3 regions of the Paenibacillus sp. J22FR83 genome follow, and region 2 is predicted to be linked to each of the others. Evidence: riboswitches for the same ligand, from Rfam matches in the RefSeq annotation. Region 2 holds a riboswitch; each other region holds the start of a gene.
What was found. Region 2 has a riboswitch for thiamine pyrophosphate ahead of AC58PV_RS05040 (thiamine phosphate synthase). Riboswitches for the same ligand answer to the same signal wherever they lie in the genome.

Region 1 (4,206 bases), on a different contig from region 2:
AGCGCCTCGAGCATGCGCAGCGTGCCTCGCGCATCGAGCCCGAAGGTGGGCTCATCCAGCAGCAGGATGCGTGGCCCGCGTACCATCGCGGACGCCACGCTAAGCCTGCGCTTCTGGCCCAGCGAGAGCTGAAACGGGTGCCGCTCGCGCAGCGCGAGCAGGTCGTATTCGCGGAGCAGCCCCTCGGCGGCTGCCCACTGGCCTCTCGGCTGACCTTCTGGCAAGCCATAGGTCAGCTCTTCCTCCACGGAGTTCGTGACGAACTGGAACTCCGGGTTCTGGAACACAAAGCCGACTTGCTCCGCAATGTGCTCGACTTTGTTTCCCTTCACTCCCGCGATCAGACAGCTTCCGCGGGTTGGAATGAGCCGCATGATCGCGAGGAGGAGCGAGCTCTTGCCTGCACCGTTGGCACCGACAACGGTGATCCAGTCCCCTGGATAGACGCTAAAGTTATCCACAGAGGTCCTGATCTGCCCGCCGCGAACACCGACGAAATCTTGAAAGACCATAACCGGCTCAGCGGTCTGTGCGCTTTCTTGCGCTTTCCCTGGATCGTCTACTCGCCCAGCAGCCCCCTGCTCCTGGGCGTAGTCCTCCCACACCTCGGGATACCAGATGCCATATTCCCTGATCTGCTCTTTGTACTTCTCAAACATCGCAACCGGCGGCCCATCCGCTAAAATCTTCCCCTCAGGTGTCAGGATAATCAACCGATCGAGCAAATCCAGCAAACCGCTGATCTTGTGCTCTACGATGAGGAGAGTTTTGTCCCCACTGATCGCTCGTATCGTGTCCCACACCTGTTTCGTACCCTCGTCATCCAACAGCGCCGTGGGCTCATCGAGAAAGAGCACTTCCGGCTCAAGCGCCAGCACACTAGCAATCGCCAGACGCTGCTTCATCCCTTGAGACAGCGTACTAATCAACGTATGGGTATCAGGCACATGTAACCCCACCAAGTCCAAGTAATACCGAATGCGCGCAGGCATCTCCGCTCGCGGCACTTCCTGATTCTCCAACACGAACGCAATCTCTTCGTCCATATAAGGCATGCAGAACTGTGTATCTGGATCTTGAAAAACATACCCCCACCGGCTAGGCCGGCGAATCTCATCCGCTTTGAGCGGAAGCTCAATCATGTCAGGGACAATTCCGCTCAGCACCTGCAGCAAGGTCGATTTGCCGCTACCGCTAGGTCCCAGCAGCAGCACTTTTTCCCCCGGCTCGATGGAAAAGGAAACCCCCTGAAAGATCAGGGGGGCTTCATCGCCGGGATATTTTAACCGTAGATTCGTAACGCCCATTCCTTCGCTCATCTCGTTAACCCAGTACGTCGTAATCTTTTTTGGAAACGGGACGAATCAAATTCAGTACACCCGTACGCGACAAGGCACTCGTCAGATAGTACGCGAATACTCCCGCGATCAAAGCGCTGCCTAGCAGACGTAAAGTAATAAACAAGACGTAATTCCAGAACGCCAACTGATCAATATAGCCATAGTACGTATCTACAAAAATGGACATGATAGCCGAAGCAATGGCGGCGAGTATTGTCACTCCCAAATTGGTGCGACGATAGCGGAAGGCCGCGAACACCAGCTCTGCACCGAGCCCTTGCAGTAAACCAAAAACAAGCGTCCCCACACCCCAATGGCCACCATATAGTGCCTCAATCGTTGCGGCTGCCAATTCAGCCAACAGGGCAACACCAGGTTTGCGAATCACGAGGAACGCGAATGTTGCCGCCATGAACCACATACCGTAACTCAACTGCTCGGCATGTAGGCCTAGCGGTTTCATGAGATCATAAATGGGTCCCCAAATCCGATAAATCACACCAAACACAGCTGAAATGACGATCGTGATCAAAATATCTGTCAGCTTCAACCCTTTACTACTTGCACTTGCTTCCCTTTGTGCCATCTTCTTCTCGACTCCTTTTTCCCATTCATATTTGTCAATGAGATAGGCGAACACGCCAACCTTGGATACATGGTCCCTTTTGCCCCTTAAGAACAAAAAAAGCCCACCGGAATACCGGCAGGCTTGAACATTTGTGCATAAAAAAAGCACATTAGGTCTCTACGCTGGCATTATCCAGATCAGATTAACGGTCAGTGGCATAGGGCCACTATCTCAGCCTGACTTCATCAAGCACCCGTGTTGCTATTCATTTGGCTTAACTGTAGCGGATTAGCTCCTCTTTGGCAATCCTTTTTTTTCCATGGAATACTCGTTGCGCATTTATTTCTCAATCAGATGCTCCAAACCCTCTATTTGTACATACCACAATCAGGAGAATTTTAAAAGTTGACTTCCACCCCTAAGAAAAACTACAATTTGTAGTGTGCTCATTATTTTTTACAGAAAAACTTATTCAGCGTGGATGATTCCATGAGGCAGAAAGGGATTGAACGGATGACTATATTGCTCTATATCGGACTAGCTCTATTCATTGCAGCTATCGTTGGTTATGTGCTCGCAGCAAGGATTAACAAAGATAACACCTCGAGATTGAAAAAGGCTGAAAAGCAAGCCCTAAAGAAGAAGCATAAGACCTGGCAATTGATTTCACATGCCCTGCTCATTATCGCTCTCGGCAGCATCGGTACTTCGCTCATTCAAAGTTCAGCAGGCAAATACAGCCTAGACAAGCTAAATTCAGGAGCTAACATTCAGGTCACGACAGATAAGGACTACGGGCGCGAACATAAAGATGGCACCTTGATGTACGAAATGAAAATCCCTACTTCAGGTACGCACAGCCCGCATGATTTGAAATTTGGTTTCTACAAGGAAAGACCTGGTTATGAGATGCTTGTCCATAACTTGGAGCATGGCGATATCATTATTCATTACCATCCCGATGCACCGAAAGAGCTGAAAGATCGCTTGGAATATTTGACTCACTTCAGGACGGCTGGCGCAGGTGTACTTGCGGTTCCGAATCTTGATGTACCTGCCGATCAAGAGGTCGTCGTTACGGCTTGGACGAAAACAATGAACCTCGCCAAGTTCGATGAAGCTAGTGTAGGCACGTTCATTTACGACTATATTAACAAAGGTCCTGAGCAAATTCCTGCCAACATACGCCTTGGCGGCGGAACGATGTAACTTATTTGCGAATTGTTTCCCGATCTGAAACGAGCTCGGTTGGCACTAAACCCGTCATTCTTCGGAATACGCGATAGAAATAAGACGGATCATTATAGCCGATAAACTCGGCGATTTCGGTGACGGTCAGAGCGGAGTGACGCAGCATGTAGACGGCTGTTTTGATCCTCGTGACGTGCACGAATTCACTGATGGTTTGGCCTGTGACTTGACGAAACAGCGACGCTGCATAATTCGGCGAGCGAGAAATACAAGTGCCTAACTCGTCCTTGGTGACATGCTCGCGATAATGGTTCTGGATATAGCCTTTCATTTGCTCCACGAGAAGTGCGGTTGCCGAGGTTGTGGCTGCCTGATCCCACTCCCGCTGGAGATACACAAACAGCTCTTGCAGGTGCGCTTCACACAGCGCCATGTAATAGGGCTGTTTGTCTTGCCAGCCGCGGTGAATCAAGCGCAGCCGATCTGCGATGATATCGAATTTGCCAGTCTGGCGGCAGGAAAAGGATGGCTGTTGCAGTAGCGGAAAGATATCCTGCGCTGCTTGCGCATCGAAATGAAGCACAAATTTCTCATGAATTTTCGTTGGCACACTACGGCCATAGTAAGGCGTTTCACGTGGGATGAGCAGCCATTGTCCTTTCTCCAGCACTTGTTTCTTGTCATTGATCCAGTACACACAATGGCCATAGATCACGAAAATGAGTGTCCAATCTGGACGCTCAATGGGTTGTTCTTCGTTCCATATACTACTTTTATCATAGTCAAACCTAGTTAGCTGCATAGGATTAATGCCCTCCTCCAATCATACTATATTACATACATCATACTATAGTTTATAGAAAATCGCATGAATAAGGCATATAATGAAGCCAACTAATCTTCTACATGCGAAAGGAAGTCCTTTACAATGCGTAAAACGAAAATTATTTGTACCATGGGTCCAGCGTGCGATTCCGTCTCTACTCTGAAAGAATTAATTCGCGCGGGCATGAGCGTCGCGCGTTTAAATATGGCACATGGCGATCTTGATGAGCACCGCGGTCGTATTCAACGTGTACGCCAAGCTGCACAAGAAATGGGCGTTAT
Region 2 (4,206 bases):
CGGTGATGCACCAGGCATAATGGCATGTACGCCGAGTGCTTGCAAACGTTTAGCTAGCAAAACATCATCCGATGTATAAGGCAACACGATAAAGCCTTCCTCCAGCAGCATTTCGGATGCTTTCAGCGTTTCCACGGGATCGGGGAGCAGCGTCATTTCATCGCCGATCACCTCGACTTTGATCATGTCGCACAAGCCAGAGGCTTTCGCTAAGCGCGCGATGCGCACGGCTTCTTCTGCTGTTTTGGCACCAGCTGTATTCGGCAGCAACGTGAAGTTCGACGTATCCAGCATCGACAGGAAATTCGGCTGACTCGCCTCAAAAATATTCATTCGACGAACCGCAAAGGTCAGAATTTGCGACTCGGAGATATCCACCGCTTGTTTTTGAATCTGAAAATCTGGAAACTTCCCCGTACCTAGCAGCAAACGTGAACGAAATTCATATGGACCAATTTTTAACATGTCTTTATCCTCCTCCAACGAAATGAACGATCTCAATTTTGTGGCCTTCCGCCAGCTCAGCACCAGCGTGATCTTCTTTATGTAAAATGGCTGCGTTATGCTCTACCACGAGCATTTTGTCGCATAAATCGAAGTGGGCAAGCAGCTCCACGACGGTTCGAATCGTATCGGGTACGTCCACCTGCTGACCATTAATGTGCAGTTTCAATGCTTATCAATTCCTTTCCTTGGGCTGAAAAAGGTTCCTGACCCTCGTGACTGTTACTCACCCGCTCGGTTCTAGGGGACAGATCAGGGCTGAATGCATTCAGCCAAGGAGCTATAGATGCTTTCCCCTGCTCACCTGCGCCATCTCCGCCCAAAATCCAATCCGCCATCACCTTTCCGGTGATCGGGCTCAGCAAAATTCCGTTGCGGTAATGTCCGCAAGCTGTATACAAGCCCTCCACCGTCGGCACTTTGCCGATGTAGGGCAGCCCGTCGGCGGTCTGCGGGCGCAGCCCCGACCAAGCCTTCTCCCACTCGGCGTCGCCGAGCGCGGGCATCAACTCCCTCGCGCGCTCCATCAGCTCGGCTAAGCCCGAGAGCGACACCTTGCGGTCATAGCTGTGCGGCACGACCGTCGCGCCGACCACCAGCCGTCCGCCGGCTTTCGGAACGATATAGCACCCTGGCGAGAACAGGGTTTTCTTCAAGAGAGGCTTCGGCGTCCTCACGGAGAAGCACTCGCCTTTCACAGGATACATCGGCAACTCGATGCCGATGCTCCCAAGCAGCTGACCGCTCCACGTGCCTGCGGCGACGACCACGTGGTCGCCGTAGAGCGGACCGGCGGCCGTCTGCACGCCGATGACCCGCTCCTGCGCGGTCAGCAGCCCTTGCACCCCGGCGAACGGTTGCACCTTCGCCCCAAGCACCTGCGCGGCCTGCGCGAACGCGGCCGCCAGCAGCGGAGCATCGACCTGCCCATCGCTGGGCAGGTACAGGGCTCCGCGCGTCGCTGCGCTCAGCGCGGGTTCCAGGGCCGTGGCTTCAGCTGCGCTGAGCCACTGGGCCTGCTCGCCCGCGGCGCGCTGGAGCTTCTCCCGCGCGCGCAACTCCGCCTCTTGAACGTCGCTGAGCGCGACGTTCAAGAGCCCCTCACGGACGAGGCCGATGTCGATGCCCGTGAGTTCTCTCAGTTCCCCGCTCAACTCGGGGAACATAGATCTACTTAGACGCGCCCACTGGAACAGGGCGCCCGTGTCTTCCATCTCGGACTGCGCGCCGAGCATGCCTGCCGCCGCAGCCGAGGCTTCTGTGCCTAGTTGACCGCGCTCTAGCAGCGTGACGGACTGCCCTCTTTTAGCCAAGTAATAGGCAATGGATGTACCGATAACACCACCGCCAACGATGATGACATGGGATCTTGTTGCTGACATTTCGCTCACCTCTATTTATTGAAGCTCATCATGATAGGCTAGAACGGCTCCAAGCGGATCCGCTGCTTCCCATATTCCGCTCATCACTGCGATGCCGGATGCTCCTGCATCCAGAACCGATTGGACTCTCGCAGGTGTCATCCCGCCGATTGCAATGACAGGAATGTTCACCCCATTAACTACTTGTCTTAACTGCTCCAGACCCCTAGGCGGCACGCCTTGCTTGGAGTTTGTCGCAAAAATATGACCGAACATGACATAATCGGCTCCTTCTTTCTCACGCCAACTCGCCTCAACCGCCCCATGCACAGAGACTCCGATGCGCTGTATGCCCCGGCACAACTCATCCTGAATAACCAAAGGCGGCGTCGTACCTGGCAGCTGGAGTCCTCCTGTTTGCAAAGCCAGAGCGATGGAGGGAAAACCGTTAACGTACAGGCTTTTCGCCGGAATTCCTTGCTCTACTATGTACTGAATGCCGATGAACACTTCATCCAAGGATTTCGTTTTCTCCCGAATATGAATCGCTGTGACATACGGGTGAATCTGCGCCGCAATCTTTGCGATCTCAGACCATGCCATCTTCCCACTCGATATGACATGCAGCTCTTTCTCAGACATTGAAGGCGACTCCTCTCCACGAAATCTCACTATTTTTAACCATGTGAATCATCTCGACTGTGCAAATAAATACAAAAAAACCACTTTCCTCAGGAAAGTGGTTGTAGGCTGCCTCATCATAAATAACAATAAAATCGGCTCCAAAGCTCGTTCCACTTTCCTCCGCTGGCATAAACCAGATCAGGTTCAAAGGGTTCAGTCTACACTGTCTCAGCCTCTCGGCGCCCCTAGGGATTCATTCGTATGCGATTACTACTCATCATAGCATGACAGCCAACTCTTGGAAATACCAATTTTCCATTTTCATTGGCAGTGCCCTAACCTTTCTCAATTTATTGAGAATTAACCTCATCTCCCTGAAACCATTTCCAATACTTCCCGTATAGGACTATAAGTAAAACTTATATTAAGGGGTGTTTGCCATGGAACCGTTTGTACTGCCAGAATCTGATCGACGAAGACCCTCCTCCCTCCCGCCAGGCTTGATGACCAAAATTGTAATCGGCCTTGTCATCGTTCTCGTTCTTATTTTCGGATCTTCCACTTTCTACACAGTACAGGAGCATGAGAAGGCGGCTATTCTCACATTAGGTAAATATACGACCGAGAAGGAGGCTGGGCTTCACTTTAAACTCCCTTTTCCCATTCAACAAGTGATTGTATTACCTGCCAAAAAGACACAACGCATCCAAATCGGCTTCCGTGAAGCTGGTGGTAAAATTACACCCGTAGATGAAGAAGCGATGATGATTACGGGGGATGAAAATATTTTATCCGCTGATGCCGTAGTGGAATGGAATATCAGTGACATGCAGAACTATTTGTACAATATTGATAATGCTGAATTGTTCTTACGCAACTCGGCAAGTGCAGCGATTCGTTCGGTAATCGGCGCGACGGCGCTAGACTTTGCCATTACTGAAGGAAAAACTGAGGTCCAAGGCAAGGTTAAGGAGCGTTTGATTGAAATGCAGACGAAATATCAAACGGGCATTCATATTATCGATTTGAAATTCCAAGATATTGAGCCGCCAGCGGGCGATGTGCAGAATGCTTTTAAGGATGTAACGAACGCACGTGAAGAGAAAAACACGAAGATAAACGTGGCAACAAAATACGAGAATGATATCCTTCCTCGGGAGCGCGGTAACGCGCAGGCACTGATCGAGAATGCCGAAGCTCAGAAGAAATCACGGATTTTGAATGCACAGGGGGATGTTGCGAAGTTTAATGCCCTCTATGCGGAGTATGCCAATAATAAATCAGTAACCGAGAGCAGGCTTATCATCGAGACGTTAGAGAAAATATTGCCGAATGCCAAAATTTTCATCAGTGACAGCACTGGCGAAACCGTTAAATATTTACCAATCAATGAGCTGTTGCGTACACCTGCTGCTGCAACAGGTACGACTGGAGGGACTGCGAAATGACCGTACAAAATAAATGGATTCTGAGATCCATCCTTGGTGTCGTTCTCGTCATTTTCTTCCTGATTTCCATCTTTATTGTGAAAGAAGGCCAATACCGCGTCGTTCTTAAATTCGGAGAAGCTGTTCGTATCCAGACAGAACCTGGTATTCATTTTAAAATTCCGTTCATTGAATCGGTCCGCACGCTTCCTAAATATCAGATGGTGTATGACAGCAAACCTACTTCCATTCTGACCAAAGATAAGAAGCCGATCGAAGTGGATAACTAT
Region 3 (4,206 bases), on a different contig from region 2:
AGTATGGTTACCGACCCTTGCTCCTCGGAGCAGGGGTCTTTGGTAATTTCATGAAGGTGTCCCATTAGTTAAGGTTCGAAAAGTTGACGTACACGTTAAATTTCGGCAAAAATACGGTTGAACTGGGATTTCCCCTAATTTGTCTTAGAAAGTAGGAGGAAATCTTCGTCTTCGTCTCATTTTCGAAGAGGGAAGCCCGTTTCTTTTAATTTACAATTCCTGTATGCTAGAAAGGGGCTTGAGACAGACAGAAAGAAGGTGTCACCATGGAAGGGATTGGACTCGTACTGGAAGGCGGAGGTATGCGAGGGGTATACACCGCGGGAGTCTTGGAATACTTTATGGAGCAGGATTTATATTTCCCCTATGTGGTGGGTGTTTCAGCGGGCGCGTGCAATGCGGTTTCTTACATTTCTAAACAACCTGGGCGGAATAAAAAGGTAACGATTGACTATGTTGCGGATCACCGTTATTTAAGCTATCGCAACTTGTTGCGCAGTAAGAGCATATTTGGCATGGATTTTATTTTCAATGAGCTGCCGAATAGACTAGTACCCTTTGACTATGACACGTTCTACGCTTCTTCACAGCAATTTGCAATAGGTACAACAGATGCGCATACCGGGGAGCCGATTTATTTTACGAAACATCAGCTTCAACAGGAAACGATGCCCATCGTACAAGCTTCGAGTTCGTTGCCTTTTGTAGCTACGCCGATTCATTATGAAGGCAGAACATTATTTGATGGCGGATTGGTCGATCCGATTCCGGTACAGAAATCAGTCGCTGACGGCAATAAAAAGCATATCATTGTATTAACGAAAGAACTGGGCTACCGCAAACGGCCGTTCAAGCAGCGTTGGTTAGCGAAAAGTTTTTATCCAAAATATAACGGCCTTGTGAATGTGCTTGTGAATCGCAGCGAAATTTATAATTCTACACTTGAAACAATTGAACGAATGGAAGCGGATGGCAGTGCTATCATTATTCGACCTTCAACCAAAGTAGAAGTAGGACGAATGGAGAAAGATCCGCGGAAACTCGAGAAGTTACATGAACTAGGTTACGCAGATGCGCAGAAGATGGGATTGCAGTTAAAGGATTGGTTATTACACTAATGGGTGTAATTATACCCATACAACGGCAAATAGGGATAACTTGCTTATTTAGTTAACTAGGGTTATAGTAATGTAAATTGAATAGTAACCATCCGGGAGCTTGAGTAGTCAGGCTGAGAGTGCGGGATATACCGCTGACCGTTCGATCTGATCTAGATAATGCTAGTGCAGAGAATGATTGTACACGACTATACGTGTACGAATGTCAACGTATACGCCGCGAGAGACCTTTGGTCTTTAGCGGCTTTTTAGTTTCTATTAACTCCTGGGGTAATGCCAGCGTAGAATTTGATAGAATTGCACTGGCGCTCCCGGATAACGGGGGCTTTTTCGTATGGTTACATCAAGATCCACAGAGAAGGGGTAGAAGAATATGAAATGGAACAAAATTGCACCATTGTTGTTAGTCAGCTTTACCGTAGTAATGGCAGGTTGCGGCAACGACACAGGAAAGTCAGTTCAACCGACAGAAGGAAGTAAAAAGCTAACTGACGTAAAAGTTGTCCTAGATTGGACGCCAAATACGAACCACACGGGGTTGTATGTCGCGAAGGATCAAGGATTTTTTGAGCAAGAAGGCTTGAATGTGCAAATCATTTCCCCTGGCGAAAGTGGAGCGGATACGATGATCGCTTCTGGCGCAGCAGAGTTTGGGGTGAGTTATCAAGAAAGCATCACGCAAGGTCGTATTCAAGGAGTGCCACTAGTCTCGATTGCTGCAGTTATTCAACATAATACCTCTGGCTTTGCTTCACCGGTTGCGAAGAATATCAAATCACCGAAGGACTTCGAGAACAAATCGTATGGCGGTTGGGGTGCCCCTTCCGAAAGTGCCATGATTGAATCCCTGATGCAATCAGAGAAAGCGGATGCGACAAAGGTGAAAATGGTTAATATCGGTGACGCGGATTATTTTACAGCGGTCAAACGCGATATCGACTTTGCATGGATTTACTATGCATGGACAGGCGTAGATGCGGAACTTCGTGGTGAGCCGATGAACATGATTTATTTGAACAAATATTCGGAGAAACTGGATTATTATACACCTGTATTGGCGACAAATGAGAATATGATCTCTTCGAAGCCAGAAATCGTGAAGGCGTTCGTTGCTGCAGCGACCAAAGGGTATCAATTTGCCATTTCCAAACCGGAAGATGCGGCAAACATATTGATTAAAGCTGTTCCAGATCTAGATCCTAAGCTGGTCGTTGCTAGTCAAAAGTGGTTAAGCCCACGTTATCAGGATGATGCGGCACGTTGGGGTGAGCAAAAGAAATCCGTGTGGGAAAACTACGCCACGTGGATGCTGGATCACAAGCTTTTAGAGAAGAAGTTGGATGTGGATGCGGCATTTACGAATTCATTTTTACCTGAAAGTAAGAAGTAATTCCTAAATTGAAGAGGAGATGTCCATCATGGCTAATGCACTTGTTAGTATTCAAATAATCCCGAAAACAGTAAACGGTGAAGATGTCATTCCGTATGTAGATCGAGCCATCGAAGTGATTGCAAAGTCTGGTGTTAAATATTTTGTTTCACCGCTGGAAACAACGATGGAAGGTGAGTTGGATCAACTCCTTCTCATTATTCAAGATATGAACACAGCCATGATTGACATGGGCAGCCCGAACGTCATTTCTCAGGTTAAAATTTACTTCAATCCGTCAGGTGCTTCAATGGACAAGTTAACGGAGAAGTACAGATAATGAACATCCGTCGCTGGATTCAAGCAGGATGGCCGCCACTTGTGGTAGTCATCCTTCTGTTGTTTATTTGGCAGTTGGCTGTCTCATGGGCTGGAACCGCAGACTGGCTGCTTCCAAGCCCGCTCAAAATATGGCGAGACGGTACCACAGATATGCCGCGCGTATGGATGCATATGTGGGCTACCGTTCGTTTGATGTGCATGGGTTTTAGTATCGGTGCCATCGGTGGTGTACTAGTTGCCAGCGTACTACATAGGCTTCCTTTCGTTAAAGCGGGTTTCTATCCACTGCTGATCCTATCGCAAAATATCCCAGTTATTGCATTGGGACCACTGTTAATTATCTTATTTGGTTTTGGCCTATTACCTAAACTTATATTGATTTCACTTGTCTGTTTCTTCCCTGTAACGATGTCAACGTTAGATGGCTTCATGCAGACAGATCGCAGCATGTATAATTACATGCAAATGATTGGTGCATCGAAACGCCAAATTTTCTATAAATTAGAGATGCCTCATGCTTTGCCATTTCTGTTTACTGGGCTCAAAATATCCGCTACTTATAGTGTGATGGGGGCAGTTATTGCTGAATGGCTAGGCGGAAATGTGGGTCTTGGCTATTATATGATCTTACAAAAATCAGCCTTCCGTGCAGACCGGGAATTTGTGGCAATCGGAATTATCGTGATTCTGAGTTTGCTCTTTTTCTGGCTCATCGCTGGGTTAGAGAAGCTCATCATTCGTTGGAACGTCAAACGTTCCTCGTAGGAGAGGAGGGCTGTGGCCATGAGCAAATTAAAGCTTACTGGGATTCATCATATGTTTCCGAATAAAAAAGGGCAAGTCACCGTGCTTGTAGATATTCATATTTATGTCGAGCAAGGCGAGTTTGTATCCATCATTGGCCCTTCTGGCAGTGGTAAGAGCACCTTATTCCATATCATAGGTGGACTCGTGCAGCCGACATCCGGTGAAGTGTGGCTGGATGACGAGAAGGTGACAGGGAAAAAAGGACTTATTTCTTATATGCCGCAGCAACCGGCCTTGTTCCCATGGCGCTCTATTGAGGAAAATGTAGCACTAGGGCAGGAAGTAGCCGGAGAGTCGCGCTCTGCGGCGATCGCCAAAGCTAGAGAATGGCTGCCGAGAGTTGGACTAGGAGGCTATGAACGGGAATTTCCACATGTCCTGTCAGGTGGGATGCAACAGCGTGTTTCGTTCTTACGCGCTTTATTAAGCCCGCAGGAACTTATGTGCTTAGATGAGCCATTCGGTTCCTTAGATGCGTTAACACGGCTTGATATGCAAGCGTGGCTTCTTAACATTTGGGAGCACAATAAACGCTCCATCTTATTTGTCACCCATAGTATAGAGGAGGCA

Region 1: linked by a shared signal. The riboswitch ahead of AC58PV_RS15735 (ECF transporter S component) and the one ahead of AC58PV_RS05040 (thiamine phosphate synthase) in region 2 are both predicted to bind thiamine pyrophosphate.
Region 3: linked by a shared signal. The riboswitch ahead of AC58PV_RS09190 (ABC transporter substrate-binding protein) and the one ahead of AC58PV_RS05040 (thiamine phosphate synthase) in region 2 are both predicted to bind thiamine pyrophosphate.

Annotation. Positions count from the first base shown of each region.
Region 1 is NZ_JCAUAM010000008.1:61,230-65,435, reverse strand. It holds gene AC58PV_RS15740 (ABC transporter ATP-binding protein) at 1-1,307, opposite strand, end outside; gene AC58PV_RS15735 (ECF transporter S component) at 1,324-1,926, opposite strand; TPP riboswitch at 2,066-2,175, opposite strand; gene AC58PV_RS15730 (DUF3105 domain-containing protein) at 2,398-3,117, shown strand; gene AC58PV_RS15725 (helix-turn-helix transcriptional regulator) at 3,119-3,901, opposite strand; gene pyk (pyruvate kinase) at 4,028-4,206, shown strand, end outside.
Region 2 is NZ_JCAUAM010000002.1:343,260-347,465, forward strand. It holds gene AC58PV_RS05025 (thiazole synthase) at 1-465, opposite strand, end outside; gene thiS (sulfur carrier protein ThiS) at 470-673, opposite strand; gene thiO (glycine oxidase ThiO) at 657-1,886, opposite strand; gene AC58PV_RS05040 (thiamine phosphate synthase) at 1,902-2,507, opposite strand; TPP riboswitch at 2,648-2,746, opposite strand; gene hflK (FtsH protease activity modulator HflK) at 2,930-3,937, shown strand; gene hflC (protease modulator HflC) at 3,934-4,206, shown strand, end outside.
Region 3 is NZ_JCAUAM010000004.1:163,339-167,544, forward strand. It holds gene AC58PV_RS09185 (patatin-like phospholipase family protein) at 267-1,118, shown strand; TPP riboswitch at 1,201-1,309, shown strand; gene AC58PV_RS09190 (ABC transporter substrate-binding protein) at 1,492-2,508, shown strand; gene AC58PV_RS09195 (thiamine-binding protein) at 2,537-2,827, shown strand; gene AC58PV_RS09200 (ABC transporter permease) at 2,827-3,594, shown strand; gene AC58PV_RS09205 (ABC transporter ATP-binding protein) at 3,613-4,206, shown strand, end outside.